Regions from separate parts of the Streptacidiphilus cavernicola genome, predicted to be linked through region 2. Evidence: predicted binding sites of a transcription regulator. Region 2 holds the regulator's gene; each other region holds the start of a gene.
The links. The regulator HrcA, encoded in region 2, represses chaperone genes, less so after heat shock. The targets are predictions, from matches to a motif close to TTNGCACTCNGNNNNNCNGAGTGCNAA.
Positions count from the first base shown of each region.

Region 1: the regulator HrcA is predicted to act here: its motif matches at 2,170-2,196, upstream of groL (chaperonin GroEL).
Region 3: the regulator HrcA is predicted to act here: its motif matches at 2,416-2,442, upstream of groES (co-chaperone GroES).

Region 1 covers NZ_JBHFAB010000001.1:374,136-378,087, reverse strand. Annotated here, with positions in the region: gene thrC (threonine synthase) at 1-1,061, shown strand, start outside; gene ACEZDE_RS01665 (MoaD/ThiS family protein) at 1,058-1,336, shown strand; gene ACEZDE_RS01660 (cold-shock protein) at 1,821-2,021, shown strand; gene groL (chaperonin GroEL) at 2,315-3,940, shown strand.
Region 2 covers NZ_JBHFAB010000004.1:203,719-207,670, reverse strand. Annotated here, with positions in the region: gene htpX (zinc metalloprotease HtpX) at 1-740, opposite strand, end outside; gene hrcA (heat-inducible transcriptional repressor HrcA) at 944-1,975, shown strand; gene dnaJ (molecular chaperone DnaJ) at 2,030-3,178, shown strand; gene ACEZDE_RS07280 (16S rRNA (uracil(1498)-N(3))-methyltransferase) at 3,175-3,924, shown strand.
Region 3 covers NZ_JBHFAB010000006.1:236,320-240,271, reverse strand. Annotated here, with positions in the region: gene tsaD (tRNA (adenosine(37)-N6)-threonylcarbamoyltransferase complex transferase subunit TsaD) at 1-176, shown strand, start outside; gene ACEZDE_RS10795 (polysaccharide deacetylase family protein) at 255-1,181, shown strand; gene ACEZDE_RS10790 (THUMP-like domain-containing protein) at 1,196-2,389, opposite strand; gene groES (co-chaperone GroES) at 2,594-2,902, shown strand; gene groL (chaperonin GroEL) at 3,037-3,952, shown strand, end outside.

The DNA.
Region 1 (3,952 bases), on a different contig from region 2:
CGCTGCTGCCCGTCCCCGCGGACGTGGCGGACAAGCCCAATCTCAACCCCGGCTGGACCAAGCTGGTCAAGGCCGACAACCTGGCCCGCGAGCTGGGCGTGACCGGCGGCCTGTACGTCAAGGACGACTCCGGCAACCCGACCCACTCGTTCAAGGACCGGGTCGTCGCCATCGCCGTCGAGGCCGCCCGCACCTTCGGCTTCACCACCCTCTCCTGCTCCTCCACCGGCAACCTGGCCGGCGCGGTGGGCGCCGCCGCGGCCAGGACCGGGCTGCGCTCGTGCGTGTTCATCCCGCACGACCTGGAGCAGGGCAAGGTGGTGATGGCCGCGGTGTACGGCGGCGAGCTGGTCGGCATCGAGGGCAACTACGACGACGTGAACCGCTTCTGCTCGGAGCTGATCGGCGACCCGGCCGGCGAGGGCTGGGGCTTCGTCAACGTCAACCTCCGCCCCTACTACGGCGAGGGCTCGAAGACCCTGGCGTACGAGATCTGCGAGCAGCTGGGCTGGCGGCTGCCGGACCAGCTGGTGATCCCGATCGCCTCGGGCTCCCAGCTGACGAAGATCGACAAGGGGCTGAAGGAGCTGATCGCGCTCGGCCTGGTCGAGGACAGGCCCTACAAGATCTTCGGCGCCCAGGCCGAGGGCTGCTCGCCGGTCTCGGTCGCCTTCAAGGCAGGCCACGACGTGATCCGGCCGCAGAAGCCGGACACCATCGCCAAGTCGCTGGCGATCGGCAACCCGGCCGACGGCCCGTACGTCCTGGACATCTGCCGCCGCACCGGCGGCGCGGTGGAGGACGTCAACGACGAGCAGGTGGTCGACGCGATCAAGCTGCTGGCGCGGACCGAGGGGATCTTCGCCGAGACGGCGGGCGGGGTCACCGTGGGCGTGCTGCAGAAGCTGATCAAGAACGGCCTGCTCGACCCGGCCGCCGAGACCGTGGTCCTCAACACCGGTGACGGCCTGAAGACCCTGGACGCGGTGGAACCGACCACCGGCCTGTCCGCCACCATCCGCCCCACCCTTGACTCGTTCCGAGAGGCTGGCCTCGTATGAGTGTCTCCGTCCGCATTCCGACCATCCTGCGCACCTACACCGGCGGCGCCGCCGAGGTGAAGGCCGAGGGGGCGACCCTCGCCGCCGTGATCGAGGACCTGGAGGCCAACCACACCGGCATCCGCGGCCGCATCCTCGACGACAGCGGCAAGCTGCGCCGCTTCGTGAACGTGTACGTGAACGACGACGACGTGCGCTTCGCGGACGGCCTGGACACGGCCGTCGCCGACGGCGGCGCGATCTCCATCATCCCGGCGGTCGCCGGCGGCTGCTGATCCCGGTTCTCCGGAAGGGGCGTCCCCGCCGTTCGGCCGGGACGCCCTTCGCATGTCCGAAACGCATCGGCCGGACAATGGCCGATTGTCGCCCGGGGTCTGTCCTGAACGGGTCCGCGGAGCAGGTAGAGTGCATTCCGGTTCCTTCGATTACCTTCCCCCGGGCCTGGCCTGACCCCTTGTGCCACCGGCGTCCCGCGGGTCGAGACGGCATATGCCGGAAACGGCTGCCTGATTCCTGAGAAATTGTCCGGTGATTTGCCCGGATGACACCGGTATGCCCCGTCGATCTTGTGGCGGTTTGCCGATATTGATCGGCTTATGCCCGATAAACAATGACGAGAATTCTGTGCCGTGCGCCCTGTTGCAGAGGGCATCGGAGTGGATACATTCAGCGTCGGTCGATGCACTGCGTGCCGCGCAGGGGCACGGCCCGGTCCGCGGAGTGCGGTCCGTGAAAGGGCCAGTAATAGGGGAGTTCGGAATGGCTCAGGGCACCGTCAAGTGGTTCAACGCGGAGAAGGGGTACGGCTTCATCGCGGTCGACGGTGGTGCGGACGTGTTCGTCCACTACAGCGCGATCCAGATGGACGGGTACCGGTCGCTCGAAGAGGGCCAGCGGGTCGAGTTCGAGATCTCGCAGGGTCAGAAGGGTCCGCAGGCGGACATGGTCCGCGTGGTGTGACCGCTCGGTCGAGCGATCGCTGACAGACCTTCCGGTAGGCCGATGCCCCAGCAGGGGCGGCGGCCTACCGGCGTTTCCGGCCCCGGGTCCCGGGTCGGGCTCCGGACATCTGCTTGCACTCAAGGGGTGAGAGTGCTAATCATTGGCGTTAGCACTCTGAGGTAGAGAGTGACAACGGGCCGGGTAGGTGAGGCTCCGGGCGCGACGGGAAGTGACCGTCGCCGGCCGGGACCGTCCGTCGCGGGCGCCAGCGCGGTCCACTCGCAGCCACCCTGTCCGGGAGGACCACTTCCATGGCCAAGATCATTGCGTTTAACGAGGAAGCTCGTCGCGGCCTTGAGCGCGGGATGAACCAGCTCGCCGACGCTGTCAAGGTCACGCTCGGCCCCAAGGGCCGCAACGTCGTCCTGGAGAAGAAGTGGGGCGCCCCCACGATCACCAACGACGGTGTCTCCATCGCCAAGGAGATCGAGCTCGAGGACCCGTACGAGAAGATCGGCGCCGAGCTCGTCAAGGAGGTCGCCAAGAAGACCGACGACGTCGCGGGCGACGGCACCACCACCGCCACCGTGCTGGCCCAGGCGCTGGTCCGGGAGGGCCTGCGCAACGTCGCCGCCGGCGCCAACCCGATGGCCCTGAAGCGCGGCATCGAGAAGGCCGTGGCGGCCGTCTCCGCCCAGCTGCTGGAGCAGGCGCAGGACGTGGAGACCAAGGAGCAGATCGCCTCCACCGCCTCCATCTCCGCCGCCGACCCGCAGATCGGCGAGCTCATCGCCGAGGCGATGGACAAGGTCGGCAAGGAAGGCGTCATCACCGTCGAGGAGTCGCAGACCTTCGGCCTGGAGCTTGAGCTCACCGAGGGCATGCGCTTCGACAAGGGCTTCATCTCGGCGTACTTCGCCACCGACCTGGAGCGTATGGAGACGTCCTTCGACGACCCGTACATCCTGATCGCCAACTCCAAGATCGGCGGGGTCAAGGACCTGCTCCCGATCCTGGAGAAGGTCATGCAGTCCGGCAAGCCGCTGCTGATCATCGCCGAGGACGTCGAGGGCGAGGCCCTGTCGACCCTGGTGGTCAACAAGATCCGTGGCACCTTCAAGTCCGTCGCCGTCAAGGCCCCGGGCTTCGGCGACCGCCGCAAGGCCATGCTCGGCGACATCGCCATCCTCACCGGCGGCACGGTCATCTCCGAGGAGGTCGGCCTGAAGCTGGAGAACGCCGGTCTGGAGCTGCTCGGCACCGCCCGCAAGGTCGTCATCACCAAGGACGAGACCACCATCATCGACGGTGGCGGCGACAGCGACCAGGTCGCCGGCCGGGTCAACCAGATCCGCGCCGAGATCGACAACAGCGACTCCGACTACGACCGCGAGAAGCTCCAGGAGCGCCTGGCGAAGCTCGCGGGCGGCGTGGCCGTGATCAAGGCCGGCGCGGCGACCGAGGTCGAGCTCAAGGAGCGCAAGCACCGCATCGAGGACGCCGTCCGCAACGCGAAGGCCGCCGTCGAGGAGGGCATCGTCGCCGGTGGCGGCGTTGCGCTGCTGCAGGCCGGGGTGGTCTTCGAGAAGCTGGAGCTGGAGGGCGACGAGGCCACCGGCGCCAACATCGTCAAGGTCGCGCTGGAGGCCCCGATCAAGCAGATCGCCCTCAACGGCGGCCTCGAGGGCGGCGTCGTGGTCGAGAAGGTCCGCAACCTGCAGCCGGGTTGGGGCCTCAACGCCGCGACCGGCGAGTACGTCGACCTGATCGCGTCCGGCATCATCGACCCGGCCAAGGTCACCCGCTCCGCCCTGCAGAACGCGGCCTCCATCGCCGCGCTGTTCCTGACCACCGAGGCGGTCATCGCCGACAAGCCCGAGAAGGCCGGTGCCCCCGCGGGCGGCGGCGGCATGCCGGGTGGTGACATGGACTTCTGATCCTGGCCCCCG
Region 2 (3,952 bases):
CTCACCTTGGTCAGCGCCGAGGCCAGCGCCGAGGGGCGCCCGGTCAGCAGCGCGGCCGAGCGGTCGGCGGACAGCTCGCGGTAGCGGGACAGCAGCCGGGTCAGCAGGAAGCTGATGGTGTAGGCGACGGCGCTGACCGCGATCACGACCAGCAGCATCATCCCGGTGTTGTCGCCGTCCCGGTTGTCCCGGCTGCTGAAGCCGCCGAACAGGCCGGCCTGCAGCCCGACCCGGGTCAGCACACCGGTCAGCACGCCGAGGAAGCCGGCGATGGTCATCACCATCACGTCCCGGTGCGCCACGTGCGACAGCTCGTGCGCCAGGACGCCCTCCAGCTCCTCCGGCTCCAGCCGCCGCAGCAGCCCGGTGGTGACGCAGACCACGGCGTTCTTCTCGTTGCGGCCGGTGGCGAAGGCGTTGGGAATGTCACTCTGGGCGACCGCCACCTTGGGCTTCTGCATGTCGGCGAGGGCGCACAGCCGGTCGACCGTGCCGTGCAGCTCCGGATAGTCCTGGGCGGAGACCTCCCTGGCGCCCATGCTGAAGGCGGCGATCCGGTCGCTGAACCAGAACTGCGCGACGAACAGGCCGCCCGCGATGATCACGATGATCAGCCAGGCCCCCTTCAGGAACACCAGCAGCGCGCCCACGAAGACGACGTAGAGGAGGCCGATGAAGAACATCGTCAGCAGCATCCGGCTGGTGAGACCGCGGTCGGGTGCGAAGCGTGTTCGGGGCATGGTGCCACTCCTCAAGAAAGGACCTGTCCTGCAATTCTGCCTTGTAAGGCCTACCAACAGGTACGTACGGGACGGCTCCGGCGTTCCGGTGGCGTAGCCTCGCGGCTTACACTGGCCGAACAGGCGTTGGCACTCGTTCGGCCGGAGTGCCAGTCCGGATGCCAGTCCCAGTGCCAGTCCCCGAGGCAGGAGGTGCGTGGCCCGTGCATGAGGAGCGCAAGCTCGACGACCGCAAGCTGGCGGTGCTGCGCGCCATCGTCCAGGACTACGTCGGGACGGAGGAGCCGGTCGGTTCCAAGGCCCTGGTGGAACGGCACAACCTCGGCGTGTCGCCGGCCACGGTGCGTAACGACATGGCGACGCTGGAGGACGAGGGCTACATCCACCAGCCGCACACCAGCGCCGGGCGGGTGCCCACCGACAAGGGCTACCGGCTGTTCGTGGACCGGCTGACCGAGGTCAAGCCGTTGTCCGCGCCCGAGCGCCGGGCCATCGGCAGCTTCCTGGACCACGCGGTGGACCTGGACGACGTGGTGGCCCGCACGGTGCGGCTGCTGGCGCAGCTGACCCGGCAGGTCGCGGTAGTGCAGTACCCCTCGCTCTCCCGTTCGACCGTGCGGCACGTGGAGCTCGTCGCGTTGACGCCGACCCGGGTGATGCTGGTGCTGATCACCGACACCGGCCGGGTCGAGCAGCGGCTGATCGACTGCCCGGCCCCGGTCGGCGAGACGGTGCTCGCCGACCTCCGCAGCAGGCTCAACTCCCGGGCCGCGAACCAGCGGTTCGCCGAGGTGCCGACGCTGGTGCAGGACCTGCCCGAGGCGTTCGAACGCGAGGACCGGGGCTCCGTCACGGCGGTGCTGACCACGCTGTTCGAGGCGCTCGCGGAGCAGACCGAGGAGCGGATCGTGATCGGCGGCTCGGCCAACCTGACCCGCTTCCCGCACGACTTCCCGCTCACCATCGCCCCCGTGCTGGAGGCCCTGGAGGAGCAGGTGGTCCTGCTGAAGCTGCTCGGGGAGACCGCCGACGCGGGCATGATGGTCCGCATCGGCCACGAGAACGCCTACGAGGGGCTCAATTCCACGTCGGTCGTGTCGGTGGGCTACGGTTCGGGCGACGAGACCGTCGCCAAACTGGGGGTGCTCGGGCCGACGCGGATGGACTACCCGGGAACGATGGGCGCGGTCCGGGCGGTTGCACGGTACGTCGGCCAGATCCTGGCCGCGTCTTAGCCTTACAGCGGTGTCGGGAACGTCGGCGCGAATAGAAACAAGCGGAGCATTTTGGTGGCCACGGACTACTACGCGGTACTCGGCGTCCGGCGTGACGCGGGTCAGGACGAGATCAAGAAGGCGTTCCGCCGGCTGGCGAGAGAACTCCACCCTGATGTGAACCCCGACCCGAAGACCCAGGAGCGGTTCAAGGAGATCAACGCCGCCTACGAGGTCCTCTCCGACCCCAACAAGCGGCAGGTCTACGACCTCGGCGGCGATCCGCTGTCGGCGAACGGCGGCGGGGCGGGCCCCGGCGGCTTCGGCACCGGCGCGGGCTTCGGCTTCAGCGACATCATGGACGCCTTCTTCGGCGCGGCCGGCGGCGGGCAGCGCGGTCCGCGCTCGCGGACCCGGCGCGGCCAGGACGCGATGATCCGGATCGACATCGACCTCGAAGAGGCCGCGTTCGGCACCACCAAGGACATCCAGGTCGACACCGCCGTCGTCTGCACCACCTGCAACGGCGAGGGCGCGGCCCCCGGCACCTCCGCGCAGACCTGCGACATGTGCCGCGGACGCGGCGAGGTGTCCCAGGTCACCCGGTCCTTCCTGGGCCAGGTGATGACCTCGCGCCCGTGCCCGCAGTGCCAGGGCTTCGGCACGGTCGTGCCCACCCCCTGCCCGGAGTGCGCCGGCGACGGCCGGGTCCGCGCCCGGCGCACGCTGACCGTGAAGATCCCGGCCGGCGTGGACAACGGCACCCGGATCCAGCTCGCGGGCGAGGGCGAGGTCGGCCCCGGCGGTGGCCCGGCCGGCGACCTCTACGTCGAGATCAGCGAGAACCCGCACAAGGTGTTCCAGCGCCGCGGCGACGACCTGCACTGCACGGTGACCCTGCCGATGACGGCGGCGGCGCTGGGCACCAAGGTCCCGCTGGAGACCCTGGACGGGCAGGTCGAGATCGACGTCCGCCCCGGCACCCAGTCCGGGCAGTCCATCCCGCTGCACGGGCGCGGCATCACCCACCTGCGCGGCGGCGGTCGCGGCGACCTGATAGTGCACGTCGAGGTGCAGACGCCCGGGAAGCTCGACCCGGAGCAGGAGGAGCTGCTGCGGCGGCTCGCCGCGCTGCGCGGCGAGGAGCGTCCCAAGGGCACCTTCGAGCCGGGGCAGCAGGGGCTGTTCTCCCGGCTCAAGGACGCCTTCAACGGCCGCACATGACCGCGCCGGTCTTCGTGGCCGGTACGGCGGCGCTGGCCGCCGCCGTACCCGGCGCGCTGGTCCGGCTGGACGGCGCCGAGGGGCGGCACGCGGTCGCGGTGCGGCGGCTGGCCGTGGGCGAGCAGCTGGTGCTGACCGACGGCGAGGGGCTCGGGGTCTCCGGGACCGTCGCCGAGGTGGTCGGCAAGGAGGCGCTGGAGGTCCGGGTCGCCGAGGCGCTGGCCGAACCGGAGCCCACGCTGCGGGTGGTGGTGGTGCAGGCGCTGCCCAAGGGCGACCGCGGCGAGCTGGCGGTCGAGCTGATGACCGAGGTCGGCGTGGACCAGGTGGTCCCCTGGGCGGCCTCGCGCTGCATCACCCAGTGGAAGGGCGACCGGGGCCAGAAGGCGCTGGGCAAGTGGCGGGCCACCGCCCGGGAGGCCGGCAAGCAGTCCAGGCGGCTGCGCTTCCCGGTGGTCCGCGAGCCGATGAGCACCCGGCAGGTCGCCGAGCTGCTCTCCGGCGCGGCGCTGGGCGCGGTGCTGCACGAGGAGGGCGCGCTGCCGCTGGCCTCCGCCGGGCTGCCGGAGCAGGGCGAGCTGGTGCTGGTGGTCGGCCCCGAGGGCGGGGTCTCCCCGGACGAGCTGGCCCGCTTCGCCGAGGCCGGCGCGGCCCCGTACCGGCTCGGCTCCACGGTGCTGCGGACCTCCACCGCGGGGGTCGCCGCCGGGGCGCTGCTGCTGGGCCGGACCGGGCGCTGGGGCTAGCCGCCTACCAGCCGTCCGCTCCGGATCT
Region 3 (3,952 bases), on a different contig from region 2:
AGCTCTGCACCGACAACGGCGCGATGGTGGCGGCGCTGGGCGCGGAGATGGTCCGGCGCGGCCGTACGCCGTCGTCGTTCGACCTCTCCGCCGACTCGTCACTGCCGGTGACCGAAACCCATGTCCCGGGCGCCGCCGGGGCCTCGCACGACGAGCTGCACCGGCTCTCCGAGTAGACCGGGCAGATCCTTACCTGTCTCCCGACTGGGGCATCACTGGGAACCACCTGTGGGGCGATACCGTCCGACAAGGTAGTGAACAGCCATGTCGGCGACGGGGAGCAGTGCACGGTGGAGCGGAACCGCAGGACCTTTGCGACGGCTGCGGGGGCGCTCGCCCTGGCCGCCCTGGCCACCGGCTGCGGCGCCGGGGGCGGTGACTCCGCGTCGTCACCGGCGACCACCGCGGCCCCGCTCGCCTCGGTCGGGGCCACCGCGCCCGCGACCGCGCCCGGCTCGTCGGACGCGGCGGGCTCCGCCGCCACCGCGGCGCTGTGGCGGAAGTGGGGCCTGAAGCCGCTGGCGCCCGCCCCGGCCCCGCCCGCGGTCCCGCCGATCAAGCTCACCAGGACCGGGACGGTGCCGGTGATCGACAGCGTGCCGACGCACCAGAAGATCGTCTTCATCACCCTCGACGACGGCCTGGAGAAGGACCCGAAGTTCGTGGAGATGATGCGGGAGCTGAAGGTCCCCTTCACGATGTTCCTGATGAACGACGCCATCAAGTCGGACTACGGCTACTTCAAGCCGCTGCAGGCGCTCGGGAACAGCATCCAGAACCACACCCTGCACCACCCGGCGATGAACACCGTCTCCGAGGACCGGCAGAAGCAGGAGGTCTGCGGCGACCAGAAGATCCTGACCACCCAGTACGGCACCGCCCCGTTCCTGTTCCGCCCCCCGTACGGCGCGGGCGCGCACACCGCGAGCCTCAACGCCGCGGTCCAGGCCTGCGGCCCGCGCGCCATCGTCTACTGGAAGGAGAGCATGCAGATCACCGGCGTGCAGTACCAGACGTCGGTGCACAAGTTCCAGGACGGGGACATCATCCTGGCCCACTTCCGGGGCCCGGCCGAGCTCAAGGGCGAGACGATGACCAAGATGTTCGCCAACCTGATCAAGCGGATCGAGGAACAGGGCTTCACCGTCGCCCGCCTGGACGACTACATCCAGAAGCCCTAGTACCTGCCGGAGCGTCAGCGGACCGGCTGTCCCAGCAGCATCACCGGGGCGCCGGCGGCGCGGGTGAGGAAGACCGTGCAGGAGTGCGGGCCCTCGGGCTTGAGCCTGCGGCGCAGGGCCTCCGGCTCGATCGCGGAGCCGCGCTTCTTGATGACCACGGTGCCGACGCCGCGTTCGCGGAGCAGCGCCTTGAGCTTCTTCAGGCCGAACGGGAGCGTGTCGGTGATCTCGTAGGCCGTGGCGTAAGGGGTCTGACGGAGCGTCGCCGAGGTGAGGTAGGCGATGGTCGGGTCGATCAGGGTGGCGTCCAGCCGCTCGGCCGCTTCGGCGACCAGGTGGGCCCGGATCACCGCGCCGTCGGGCTCGTAGAGGTAGCGGAGCACCGGTCCCGGCTCCGGGTCGGGCAGCCGGCCGCCGGTGAGGCAGGTGCCGCCGGGGAGCAGCGTGGCGCGGTGCGGCTCGGCCGGGTCCGGGTCGGTGCCGAACCAGAGCACGGCCTCCTTGACGTCGCCGCCGTCGGAGACCCACTCGGCCTCGGTGCCCTCGGGCACGGCCGTGTGCGGGATGCCGGGGGCGACCTTGAGCGCGGCGTACCGGGTCTTCCCGGCGGCGCCGACCGCCCAGCTCAGCGGCGGCGAGTAGGCCTCGGGGTCGAAGATCCGGCCCTTGCCGCCGCCGCCCCGGCCGCCGCGCCGGGCCGGGTCGACGAAGACCGCGTCGAAGCCGGAGAGGCCGATCTCGGCGACGTCGCCGCAGTGCTGCCTGATCAGGCCGTCCAGGCCCAGCGCCGCCGCGTTGGCCTCGGCGACGGCGCAGGTCAGCGGGTCGCGGTCGACGGCAAGGACCTCGATCCCGGCCCGTGCCAGCGCGATCGCGTCACCGCCGACCCCGGAGCAGAGGTCCGCGATCCGGCGTACGCCCAGCGCGCGGAACCGCGCCGCGCGCCACTCGGCGACACTCGTTCGGGTGGCCTGCTCGACGCCGTCCGGGGTGAAGTACATCCGCTGGGCGTCGGCCGGGCCGAACTTCGCCGCGGCCCGCTGCCGCAGCCCGGCCTGCCCGATCGCGGCCGAGACGAGTTCCGCCGGGTGCGAACGCCGCAGCCTGGTGGCCACCGCCAGCTCCTGTCCCGGCGCTAGCCCGCGCAGCTCTGCCAGCAGGGTCTGGCCCTCGTCGGTGAGCAGGGCACGGAACGATTCGATCTCCACCCGGCCATCATCCCGTAAGCAACGCGTTGGCACTCTGGTTGACTGAGTGCTAACGGCGGCCTAGTGTCGTCGTTGGCACTCTCCAGGTGAGAGCGCTAACCCCGCGGAGGGGCGATTCCGGCACCGCGACGACGGTCTCGCACCACACCCTCTGCGACCCAAGACATGAATCACCCCGTGATCTCCGAAGGGGGAGGTCGGAACGTGACGACCACCAGCTCCAAGGTTGCCATCAAGCCGCTCGAGGACCGCATTGTGGTCCAGCCGCTCGAAGCCGAGCAGACCACGGCCTCTGGCCTGGTCATTCCGGACACTGCCAAGGAGAAGCCCCAGGAGGGCGTTGTCCTGGCCGTCGGTCCGGGCCGGTTCGAGGACGGCCAGCGCCTGCCGCTCGACGTCGCCGTCGGCGACATCGTGCTCTACAGCAAGTACGGCGGCACCGAGGTCAAGTACAACGGCGAGGAGTACCTGGTGCTCTCCGCCCGCGACGTCCTCGCGATCGTCCAGAAGTAGCAGCGCGACGTAGTACCCGGCTGCTTCGGCAGCCGCGACGCTGACCGCAGAGTCGTGACCCCGCCCGGGCCCCCAGTCTTCACTGTGTGAGACCGGGTGTCCGGGCTCGGTTGTTTGAGAGGGAAACCCTAAGCATGGCGAAGATCCTGAAGTTCGACGAGGACGCCCGCCGCTCGCTCGAGCGCGGCGTCAACAAGCTGGCCGACACCGTGAAGGTGACGCTCGGCCCCAAGGGCCGCAACGTCGTCATCGACAAGAAGTTCGGCGCTCCGACCATCACCAACGACGGCGTCACCATCGCCCGTGAGGTCGAGCTCGACGACCCGTACGAGAACCTTGGCGCGCAGCTGGTCAAGGAGGTCGCCACCAAGACCAACGACATCGCGGGCGACGGCACCACCACCGCCACCGTGCTGGCCCAGGCCCTGGTCAACGAGGGTCTGCGGAACGTCGCCGCGGGCGCGGGCCCGTCCGGTCTCAAGAAGGGCATCGACGCCGCCGTCAAGGCCGTGTCGGACCACCTGCTCTCGGTCGCCCGGGAGATCGACGGCAAGGAGGACATCGCCGCCGTCGCCGCGCTCTCCGCGCAGGACCAGCAGGTCGGCGACCTGATCGCCGAGGCGATGGACAAGGTCGGCAAGGACGGTGTGATCACCGTCGAGGAGTCGAACACCTTCGGCCTGGAGCTTGAGTTCACCGAGGGCATGCAGTTCGACAAGGGCTACCTGTCGCCCTACATGGTCACCGACCAGGAGCGCATGGAGGCCGTCCTCGACGACCCGTACGTCCTGATCCACCAGGGCAAGATCTCCTCGATCCAGGACCTGCTCCCGCTGCTGGAGAAGATCCTCCAGGGCGGCGCCAGCAAGCCCCTGCTGATCATCGCCGAGGACGTCGACGGCGAGGCGCTGTCGACCCTGGTGGTCAACAAGATCCGCGGCACCTTCAACGCCGTCGCGGTGAAGGCCCCCGGCTTCGGCGACCGCCGCAAGGCCATGCTCGGCGACCTGGCCACCCTCACCGGTGCCACCGTCATCGCCGAGGAGGTCG